Regions from separate parts of the Micromonospora sp. NPDC049101 genome, predicted to be linked through region 3. Evidence: riboswitches for the same ligand, from Rfam matches in the RefSeq annotation. Region 3 holds a riboswitch; each other region holds the start of a gene.
The links. A riboswitch is a leader RNA that binds a small molecule or an ion and turns the genes downstream of it on or off. The one in region 3 is predicted to bind cobalamin.
Positions count from the first base shown of each region.

Region 1: another riboswitch for cobalamin. It lies ahead of bluB (5,6-dimethylbenzimidazole synthase); the one in region 3 lies ahead of AB0B57_RS28095 (ribonucleoside-diphosphate reductase subunit alpha).
Region 2: another riboswitch for cobalamin. It lies ahead of AB0B57_RS35915 (acyl-CoA thioesterase); the one in region 3 lies ahead of AB0B57_RS28095 (ribonucleoside-diphosphate reductase subunit alpha).

Region 1 covers NZ_JBEZED010000003.1:22,831-26,101, forward strand. The annotation lists gene AB0B57_RS04265 (aminoglycoside phosphotransferase family protein) at 1-623, opposite strand, end outside; gene bluB (5,6-dimethylbenzimidazole synthase) at 1,390-2,019, opposite strand; cobalamin riboswitch at 2,049-2,249, opposite strand; gene AB0B57_RS04275 (SdrD B-like domain-containing protein) at 2,381-3,271, shown strand, end outside.
Region 2 covers NZ_JBEZED010000046.1:25,293-28,563, forward strand. The annotation lists gene AB0B57_RS35910 (copper resistance protein CopC) at 1-1,183, opposite strand, end outside; cobalamin riboswitch at 1,314-1,528, shown strand; gene AB0B57_RS35915 (acyl-CoA thioesterase) at 1,656-2,168, shown strand; gene AB0B57_RS35920 (zinc-dependent alcohol dehydrogenase family protein) at 2,277-3,269, shown strand.
Region 3 covers NZ_JBEZED010000025.1:59,035-62,305, reverse strand. The annotation lists gene AB0B57_RS28095 (ribonucleoside-diphosphate reductase subunit alpha) at 1-1,678, opposite strand, end outside; cobalamin riboswitch at 1,873-2,089, opposite strand; gene AB0B57_RS28090 (enolase C-terminal domain-like protein) at 2,653-3,271, shown strand, end outside.

The DNA of each region.
Region 1 (3,271 bases), on a different contig from region 3:
TCGGACGCGAGAACATTGCCGAGGTGCAGATCGCCGTGCAACAGCACCCGTTCCGCTGGTGCGGAAAAGAGCTCCGCCGTGATCCGGCGCGATTCCGTCACGTCCAGGCCGCCCCGCTCGGTCCAGCCGTACATCAGCTCAAGCCAGTCGGCGGCCTTCCGGGGCGCGCTCTCCGGATCGCCGGCCGAGTGCAGCTCGTTGAGGAACAACGCGTAGTCGGTGGGGGACGGTGCCTCCGGAAGCTGTTCCACCGGAATGCCCGGTTTGATGGCCTCCAACAGCACCGCTCCCTTGGCAGCGGCGAGGACTGCCGGAACCCGTCCGCTCGGGGCGAACTGCCGCAGCATCGCCACCTCCTCGGCGAGGGCGTACGAGTCCGGCGCGAGCTTCAACACCGCGTCGCCCAAGGGGCCGGTGCAGGCCAGCACCACCGAGGAGACGCCCGAGGAGAAGTCGGCGCCGATTTCGGAACCGAGCTCGGCGCCGATTTCGAGGTCCCACTCGCGGGCCAGGGTCGCCAACTGCTCCGGCAGCGAACTCAACCAGCGATGGTTCACCTTTCCCGAGCGCGCGTAGTCGGCGATCGACTGGAACCGCGCAGTTATCTCTTCCAGATCCAGCAAGGGTGGTCACCTTCCGTGAGTCGCTTTCCGTTGTCGCGCCATTCAGGTGCACCTCGGTACCGTCAGTCCGACGGAGAATGCCGAGGATTGTGGACATGCGAAACTCTCGCCCCAGGGCTCACGAGAGTGAGTCAGCGCAGGGTGTACCGTCCGTGCCGGCAATTAGACCGCAAGCCGGCATGGCGGCGCGATAAAGACACGAAGAGTTGTTGCTGGACCGGTTCCTCCTGCGACCGTCTCTTGATTAAGTGAGGTGGAGACGGGTGGGAGCGGCTTCGTCACAAATGGTTACCAATTCGGCGATCTCCCGAACTCCCCCCGCATTGCAACAGCCTCTCATGATGATCTATAGATGTCTAGCCTCGTTGTATTGATCTGATTACCCGCTGCTATGTACTTCGTCGTCATTGCGGCATTTTCGCGGCGATCGTGCTGATCGCAGTGGGTAAGGGGTGCCGTAGGGATCGATGGCGGCGAAGGTCCGGATAAGACGGCAGTCGACCCTGATTTCATCTCCGTCAGTGCAAAGTGAGGCATTCGGATCCGCCGGCACTGCGGCGGCCGGTTCTTCCGTCAGACCCACAGTTGAAGCGCGCCGCCGTCGCCGTGCTGGCCCTGGCCGTAGCAGTGCTGGCATTTCCTGACCCGCCGCCCCGCGGACGGGCTCACCGACCAGGCCGTCGACCGTTGCTCGCTCCGGAGGCTTCCTGGGCACGAACGGCTGTTCGGCCAGCGGGGGCCCTGGATCGGCGTCGGCAGAACTCGGTCACTCCATCGTCCAACGATTGTGGTGGATCACCGACGACACCGGGGTTCGCTGGCGCCAGCCGTGCCGCTCCAGGTCCGGCGTCTGCTCCAGATGGGTGACCGGGCCGAGGCAGAGCCACGCCACCGGGCGCACGGTGGCCGGGATGCCGAGCAGGTCGCGCAGGAACGGCTCCCGGTAGAACGAGACCCAACCAACCCCGAGTTGCTCTGCGGTCGCGGCCAGCCACAGGTTCTGGATTGCCAGACAGACCGAGTAGAGGCCGGCGTCGGCGATCGCGTGACGGCCGAGCACCGCCGGTCCACCCCGCTGCGGGTCGTATGTGACCACGACCGACAACGTCGCCTCGCGTACGCCATCGATCTTGATCCGGGTGAAGCGTTCCTTCGCCGCACCGTCGAGAGTGGCCGCGAAGGTGTCCCGTTCCCGCTGTACGTGCTGGTGGAACTCCTGCCGCAGCTCGGGATCGCGGACCAGGATGAAGTCCCAGGGCTGGGAGAGGCCGACGCTCGGTGCGGCGTGCGCCGCCGTGAGGATCCGGTTCAACGTCTCGTCCGGGATCGGCGCCCCGGTGAACTGGGCACGTACGTCCCGGCGGCGGTGGATGGTCTCGTAGAGTCCGGTGTTCATGGCAGGCTCCCGCTGCGCTCGTGCCCCTGACGGGGTCGATGACGCGAGGCCGGTCTTCGGACTCCCGGATCTACGCTGGTCACCCGCCTTCCCAACCCCGCAGGGTCAGTGGCTGCGTCTGGTACGCGTGGGTGGCAGCTCCCCGGTCACCGCGGCGGGCCCGTGCCGGACTCACACCGGCTTCCCGATTCTCCCCACTGGCGCGGGGCACCTCGCAACGTTTGTGCCACCGTGCACCATAGCGGCCCCGACGAGCCCGGGGCCTGTCTCGCCAAAGGTGTTCCGGCGGTCCTGGGACAGCGGAGCGACTCGCCCAGCCGTTAGCATCGCGCTGATTCCCGCCCCCATTACGGAGACCTCCATGCGCAAACTTGCCGCCGCCGCCCTCGTGGGCGTGCTCGTGGCCGTTCTTCCGGCAGCGGCCGCCCTGGCCGCCGAGCCCAAGCCGGATATCGCGGTGACCTCCGCCGCCGACAAGGCCAACTACGCCGAGGGCGAGACCTTCACCATCACGGTCACGGTGAAGAACAAGAGCTCTGTCGACGCCAGGCACGTGCACTACACCGGCGGCGACAGCGAGGGCGTCGACGGTGTCGCCTACGGTGAGCTGTCGACCGGCTTCGACCTCGCCGCCGGCGCCACCAAGACCGTTCAGATCACCGGCAAGACCAACCACGTGGCGTGGCAGTCCGGCTACGGGTTCGTTGCCTTCTCGCTTGCCGCCGACAACGGCGAGGCCAACGACGCCGACAACATCACCAGCGTGCGGCTGCTGGTGGCGGGCGTCTTCGACGATCTCGGCGGCTACGTCTTCCAGGGTGAGTCCTATGACGCCGAGTGGACGCCCCGGACGCCTGGCGTCCCGGGTGTCAAGGTCGTCGCCACCAGTGCCGACGGCAAGACGACGTACGCCGAGGCCAGCACGGACGCCAAGGGCCTGTTCCGTTTCGCCCGCCTCCCCGCCGGCGACGTCCTGCTGACCTTCACCGCCCCGGCGGGCTGGAAGATCCTGGCCGGCGAGAACGGCGCGGACGACCACACTCTGGCGCAGGTCAGGGCCGACGACAGCGACGAGCCGCGCGTCTTCGTGGCGGCGAAGAAGGTCGCCGTGAGCTCGCCGAGCGCGACGCCGACGCCGACTTCGACGCCGACGCCGACGCCGACGCCCACTTCGACGGCGACGCCGACCTCGACGATGACGCCGACCTCGACGCCGACTTCGACGACGACGCCGACTTCGATGACGCCGTCA
Region 2 (3,271 bases), on a different contig from region 3:
CGACCGCCGGCTCGTCGTCCGTGCTGGCGAGGGGCTTCTCCACCTGATCGGTCGGCGTCGGCTCGACGGTGACGCCCGTGCGGGCCGTGACGACCGTGTCACCCTTGCGCGCCGCCGGCACGGTGGCGGGCAGCCGCCTGTCGCTCGCGGTACGCGCGACGACGCCGGCCGCCGCGCCGACCGCGCCGACCTCGCCGGCCGTGCCCCCGCTGGTCCTGCCGCCGCCGGCCTGGGCCCCGCCGGTCTTGCCAGCGCCGGTCTTGCCAGCGCCGGTCTTGCCAGCGCCGGTCTTGCCTCCGCAGGTCCGGTCCCCGGCGGCCTTACCCCCGACGGTCTTGCCGCCGGTGGTCTTGCCAGCGCCGGCCCGGTTCGGAGCACGGGTGCCACCGCCGCGTCGACCGGAGGTCGCCGCCGAGGTACGGCCCCGGCCGGTGGGTGTGCCGGCGGAAGCCGATCGGCGACGCCAGACGACGAACCCGGCCACCGCCCCGACTGCCGCGACCAACGCCAACCCGGTCCAGGCCAGTGCGCCGGGACCGCTCTTGTCGGTCGACCCGGTCTCCGGAGCCGCCGCAGCCGGCGGGGTCGACGGATCGTCCGCCGTGGTCGGCACCGCAGACGCCTGCCCGGACGTGTTGTGCTGCTCGGCCGCGGCCACCAGCGCCGGGTCCGGCTGGGTCGACGGCGGGCTCCACCCCTTCGGCGCTGCCGTCACCCGCCCCTCGTAACGGAAGGTCAGGGTGCCCCGCACGGCGTCGCCGTCCGAGGCGACCGACAGGTAGCTCACCGAATACTGGCCCTTGGCGGGCAGGTGGGCGACGGCCACCACCGCGGGGAACCCCGTCGTGTACTCCCGAGGCTCGAACTTCCCGTTGACCAGGAAGTACTCCCGTACCGGCTTCTCCAGCGGCTGCGGCTCCCCCGGCGACCAGCCGTTGTCGACACGGGTGCCGCCCGGGGCGGTGATCGTGAAGAACGCGTTGGCGGCGGCCTTCTCGGTGAAGAGGAGCCGCACCGACGTCAACGGCTCGCGCACGGTGGCGCCGCTCGCCGGTGTGGACGTGGCGAGGGTCCCGTGCGCCGCGGCGGGTTGGGTGGACGCGAGGAGGGCGACCGCCGAGGCGAGGAGGAACGCGAGGAGGCCCGAGACCACCCGCCCGCAAGTCTGGGGGAGACGACGCATCTGGATATCCTCACCCGCGCGAGACTTTTTTCAAGAGGTGACGATCTTCTTCCTCGAACGACAAAAGTCGACGATGCGGTCATCCGCCGCCGCGGCCGGACGCCCCGGGTGGACAGATCCCCAGGCCAGCTATGCTCCCCGCGGCGCTGGTTCGCCCCGTCGTGACCGGCTGGGCGTCGTAAGAGGGAACCCGGTGGAAATCCGGGGCTGCCCCGCAGCGGTGAGTGGGAACGACCGCCGTCATCAGCACTGGGCCAGTGGCCCGGGAAGCGACGGCCAGTAGGGGACCGGCACGACCGGTCGGGCCCGCGAGTCCGAAGACCTGCCGGCGCCGCGTACACAACCGTGTGCGCTGCCGTCGGCCTCGCGGGTGGGCTGAGCGGGTGACCGGCCGTGCGTGTGGCGCGCGGCCAGATCCTCGTCAGCGTGTCCGCGAACCGGCGGTGTGGGTTCCGAGGGACGGACTACCGCTGTGCACGACACCGCCACCATCGCCGGCCGAGCGCCGTCGGCGTCGCACCTGACCCTGTCGCAGATCATGGACCAGCACCACACCAACCTGATGGGTACGGTGCACGGCGGCCGGATCCTCAACCTCATCGACTCCGTCGCCGGTGTGGTCGCCGCCCGGCACTCCGACGGGCCGGCGGTGACCGCCGCCATCGACGAGACGGCGTTCCTACGCGCGGTGCGGGTCGGCGACGTCGTACACGTCGACGCCCGGATCACCTGGGCCGGCCGCAGCTCGATGGAGGTGGCCGTCAAGGTCACCGCCGACCGGTGGGACCGGGCGGTGCCACCCACCGACGTGGCCACCGCCCACCTGGTCATGGTCGCCATCGACGACGACGGCCAGCCTCGTACCGTGCCGCCGCTGCTACCGGAGACCGACGGGGACCGGCGACGCTACCGGGAGGCGGAGATCCGCCGGAAGCACCGGCTGGCGCTGCGACGCGCGTTGCTCGACGGTGCCGAAGAGGACTGACCCGCGCCCGGCCCGCCCGTGGCGGCGCTGGCGTGGTCCGAGGAACCCGCCCCGCCGCCGGTCCGGTCGGATAACGTCCACGTGAAGACTCGATCACGGAGAGTGTGGATGGTTATGCGCGCTGCGGTGCTGCGGGAGTTCGACGTTCCACTGACGATCGAGGAGATCGATCAACCCACCCCCGGGCGCGGGCAGGTGCTGGTGCGGATCGTCGCCAGCGGCGTCAACCCGCTCGACACGAAGATCCAGGCAGGAAAGGCCGCGCACGCGCGTGTCCAGCCTCCTGCGGTGCTCGGCCTGGACCTCGCCGGCGTCGTCGCGGCAATCGGCACGGAGGTGACCGGCTTCGCGCCCGGAGACGAGGTGTACGGGCTGTGCGGGGGCGTGGGCGACCTGCAGGGTTCGCTGGCCGAGTACGCGGCCGTGGACGTGCGGCTGCTGGCCCGCAAGCCGGACACCCTCTCGATGCGGGAGGCCGCCGCGTTGCCCCTGGCCGCGATCACCTCCTGGGAGGGGCTCGTCGACCGGGCCGGGGTCCGCGCCGGGCAGAAGGTGCTGGTGCACGGCGGTGCCGGCGGTGTCGGCTACGTGGGCGTGCAGCTCGCCCAGGCGCGCGGCGCCGAGGCGTACGCCACGGGCGGGCCGGCGAGCATGCGGGTCATCGAGAGCCTGGGCGCCGTGCCGATCGACTACACCACAAGCAACGTCGAGGAGTACGTGCAGAGATACACCGACGGCGAGGGGTTCGACATCATCGTCGACAACGTCGGTGGCCCGACGCTCGACGCGTCGTTCGCGGCGGTGCGCACCTATCACGGGCATGTCGTCAGCGCGCTGGGCTGGGGCTCACACTCGCTCGCCCCGCTGTCGTTCCGAGGCGCGACCTACTCCGGGGTGTTCACCCTGCTGCCGATGCTGACCGGGCGGGGCCGCGAACGCCACGGCGACATCCTGCGCGAGATCGCGACGTTGGCCGATGCCGGAGCGCTGCGCCCGCGACTGGACCCACGCACGTTCACCCTCGACACGGTCGTGGACGCCCACCGGCTGGTCGCCAGCGGCACCGCCGAAGGCAAGGTCATCGTGGCCGTCGCTGATTGAGT
Region 3 (3,271 bases):
GCTGGCCCCGCGCGGCCCGGGTCTGCGCGTACGCCGGGTGCGCGCCGAAGCGGCGCGCCAGGTCGGCGGAGGTCTCCAGCGCGGTCAGGTACAGCTCCTCGCTGATCCGGGTGGACAGCTCCCGGGCGGCCGGGGAGTCGAACGGCAGTCGCAGCGCGAAGAAGACGTCCTGTAGGCCCATCAGCCCCAGTCCGACCGGCCGCCAGCGGGGGTTGCTCGCCGCCGCCTGCACGGTCGGGTAGTAGTTGATGTCGATGACCCGGTCGAGGAAGGTCACCGCGGTACGAACCGTGGCGCGCAGCCGGTCCCAGTCGATGCCGCCGTCGGTGAGATGGGCGGCGAGGTTCACCGAGCCGAGGTTGCACACGGCGGTCTCGGCGTCACTGGACACCTCGATGATCTCGGTGCACAGGTTGGACAGGTGCACCACGTTGCCGTCCTCGGCGGTCTGGTTGCACAGCCGGTTCGCGGCGTCCTTGAAGGTCATCCACCCGTTGCCGGTCTGGGCGAGGGTGCGCATCATCTTGCCGTACAGCTCCCGCGCCGGGACCTGCCGCACGTGGCGACCCTGCGCCTCGGCCTGCCGGTAGGCGGCGTCGAACCGTTCCCCCCACAGGTCGGGCAGCTCGGGCACCTCGTGCGGGTCGAACAGCGACCACATCTCGTCGGCCTCGACCCGGCGCATGAACTCGTCCGGGACCCAGTTGGCCAGGTTCAGGTTGTGGGTGCGGCGGGCGTCCTCGCCGGTGTTGTCCCGCAGTTGCAGGAACTCCTCGACGTCCGGGTGCCACGGCTCCAGGTAGACGCAGGCCGCGCCCTTGCGTCGGCCACCCTGGTTGACCGCGGCGACGCTCGCGTCCAGTGTGCGCAGCCACGGCACGATCCCGTTGGACTGCCCGTTGGTGCCGCGGATCAGTGCCCCACGGGACCGGACCCGGGAGTACGCGATGCCGATGCCGCCGGCGAACTTGGACAGGTTGGCGACCTGGGCGTACCGCTGGTAGATCGAGTCCAACTCGTCGCGCGGAGAGTCGACCAGATAGCAGGAGGACATCTGGGTGTGCCGGGTGCCGGAGTTGAACAACGTCGGTGAGCTGGGCAGATAGGCCAGGCTGGACATCAGCCGGTAGAAGCCGACCGCCTCGTCCGGCGTCTGGGACAGCCCGCACGCCACCCGCAGCAGCCAGTACTGCGGGGTTTCCAGCACCAGCCGGCTGGTGGGGTGGCGTAGCAGGTACCTGTCGTACACCGTGCGCAGGCCGAAGTACTCGAACCTCCGGTCGCCGTCGGTGTCGATAGCGTCGTCGAGCATCGCGGCGTGCGCGGCGACGAACGCGGCGGTGTCGTTCCCGATCAGGCCCTCGGCGTGACCGACCCGGATCGCCGCGCTGAACGAGGTGACGCCCTGCCGACGCACCTCCTTGTCGACGTAGCCGGACAACAGCCGGGCCGCGAGGCGGGAGTACTGCGGCTCCTCACCGATCATCTCGGCTGCGGTCTGGATGGACAGCCGGTCCAGCTCGGCAGTCGTCGCGCCGTCGTACAGCCCGCTGATCGTGCGGGTGGCGACGCGCATCGGGTCGACGTCGGTCAGGTCGTCGGCCCACCGCTCGACCGCCCGGACGATCTTGTTGACGTCCACGGACTCGGTGGTGCCGTTGCGCTTGCGGACCTGCATCGGCGTCCGCCGCAGGACCGCGTCGCCGCTTGCCGGGACTACCTCGGTGACTGTCACCACTCACTCCTCGCGAGTTCGAGACCTGATGGCCTTCGGACGCGTGGAGACAGACACCGGCGGACGCCACGCCGGGCAGGCGCGGGTCAGGTGGCGTCGGCCGTCCCACGCGGCCTCGGACCGCCGCCCACCCGGGTGCGGGTGCACGGCGCGCTGGCAGGTCTTCGGACTCGCGGGCACGACCGGGTCGCCGGTCTCCTACTGGCCGTCGCTTCCCAGACCGATTGGTGGCCCAGTGCTCATGACGGCTGTCGTTCCCACTCACCGCTGCGGGACAGTCCCGGATTTCCACCGGGTTCCCTCTTGCCTCGACCGCTCGGGATGAACGGCCGAACCAGCTGCGCTCGACACCATATATAGGGACGCTGCGGTTGTCACACCCCACATGTCGGTCCCGGGCGTGTCGGCGCCGTGACTGGTGATGGTCGTCACCGGCTCGCCCGGACCCGCGCCGAACCAGGCCGGCGGGCGGCAGCCCACGCCCGCGCGGACGTGACATCGAGCAGGTGCCGCCATGCGGAAAGGTGTGATGTATTAAGTCTTCAGACGTAAGGATCCCTATTTATTTCCGGCCATCAATGTCAGAATCTGAAGTGGACATCCAATCTTCCGCGCGCACTATCCACTTCTCGCAGCAATATCCCAATCCCGCCGGGCGCACATCAACAGTCCGTGAACGACGACGTGCCGTCGCGCCGCAGAGTGTCTACCAGCGCCACGAATCTCGCCGCAGCCGCTGCCGAGGCCCGTGGGCCGGATGCGGCGACCGAGAGGACAGCGCGCTGACGCATTCGCATCGGGACCGAAACATTGGATGTCTTGGATTCACAGGTGATCGACGTCGTTGACGTGCCGGATTAGCCCTCCGTATACTCGCAGAGATCATCTGATCTTTAGCCTAGCCGGGCGAGGAGCGCATGCCGCAGATCACTGCCGTCACCATCGAGGACGTCCGCTTCCCCACCTCCCTGACCGCTGACGGCTCCGACGCCATGAACAAGGACGGCGACTACTCGGCGGCCTACGTCGTCCTGCACACCGACGGCGTCGACAGCACGGGCGCGCCACTCGCGGGCCACGGTCTGACCTTCACCATCGGTCGCGGCAACGACATCGTCGTAGCGGCGGCGGTCCATCAGGCACAGCGCCTCGTCGGCGTGGACGTCGCGACGATGGCGGCGGACATGGGCGCGGTCTACCGCCTGCTCACCTCCGACTCCCAACTGCGGTGGCTCGGCCCGGAGAAGGGCGTCGTCCACCTGTCGCTGGCCGCCGTGCTGAACGCGTCGTGGGACCTGGTCGCCCGGGTCGCCGACAAGCCGCTGTGGCGGCTGCTCGTCGACATGTCCCCCGAGCAGCTCGTCGACATCGCGGACCTGCGCTACCTGTCCGACGCGCTGACCCGGGACGAGGCACTGGCCATCCTGCGCGCCAAGGAGAGCACCAAGGCCGCCCGTCTCGCCGAGCTCGACCGGACCGGCTACCCCGCCTACACCACCTCGGCCGGCTGGCTCGGCTACGGCGACGACAAGCTGC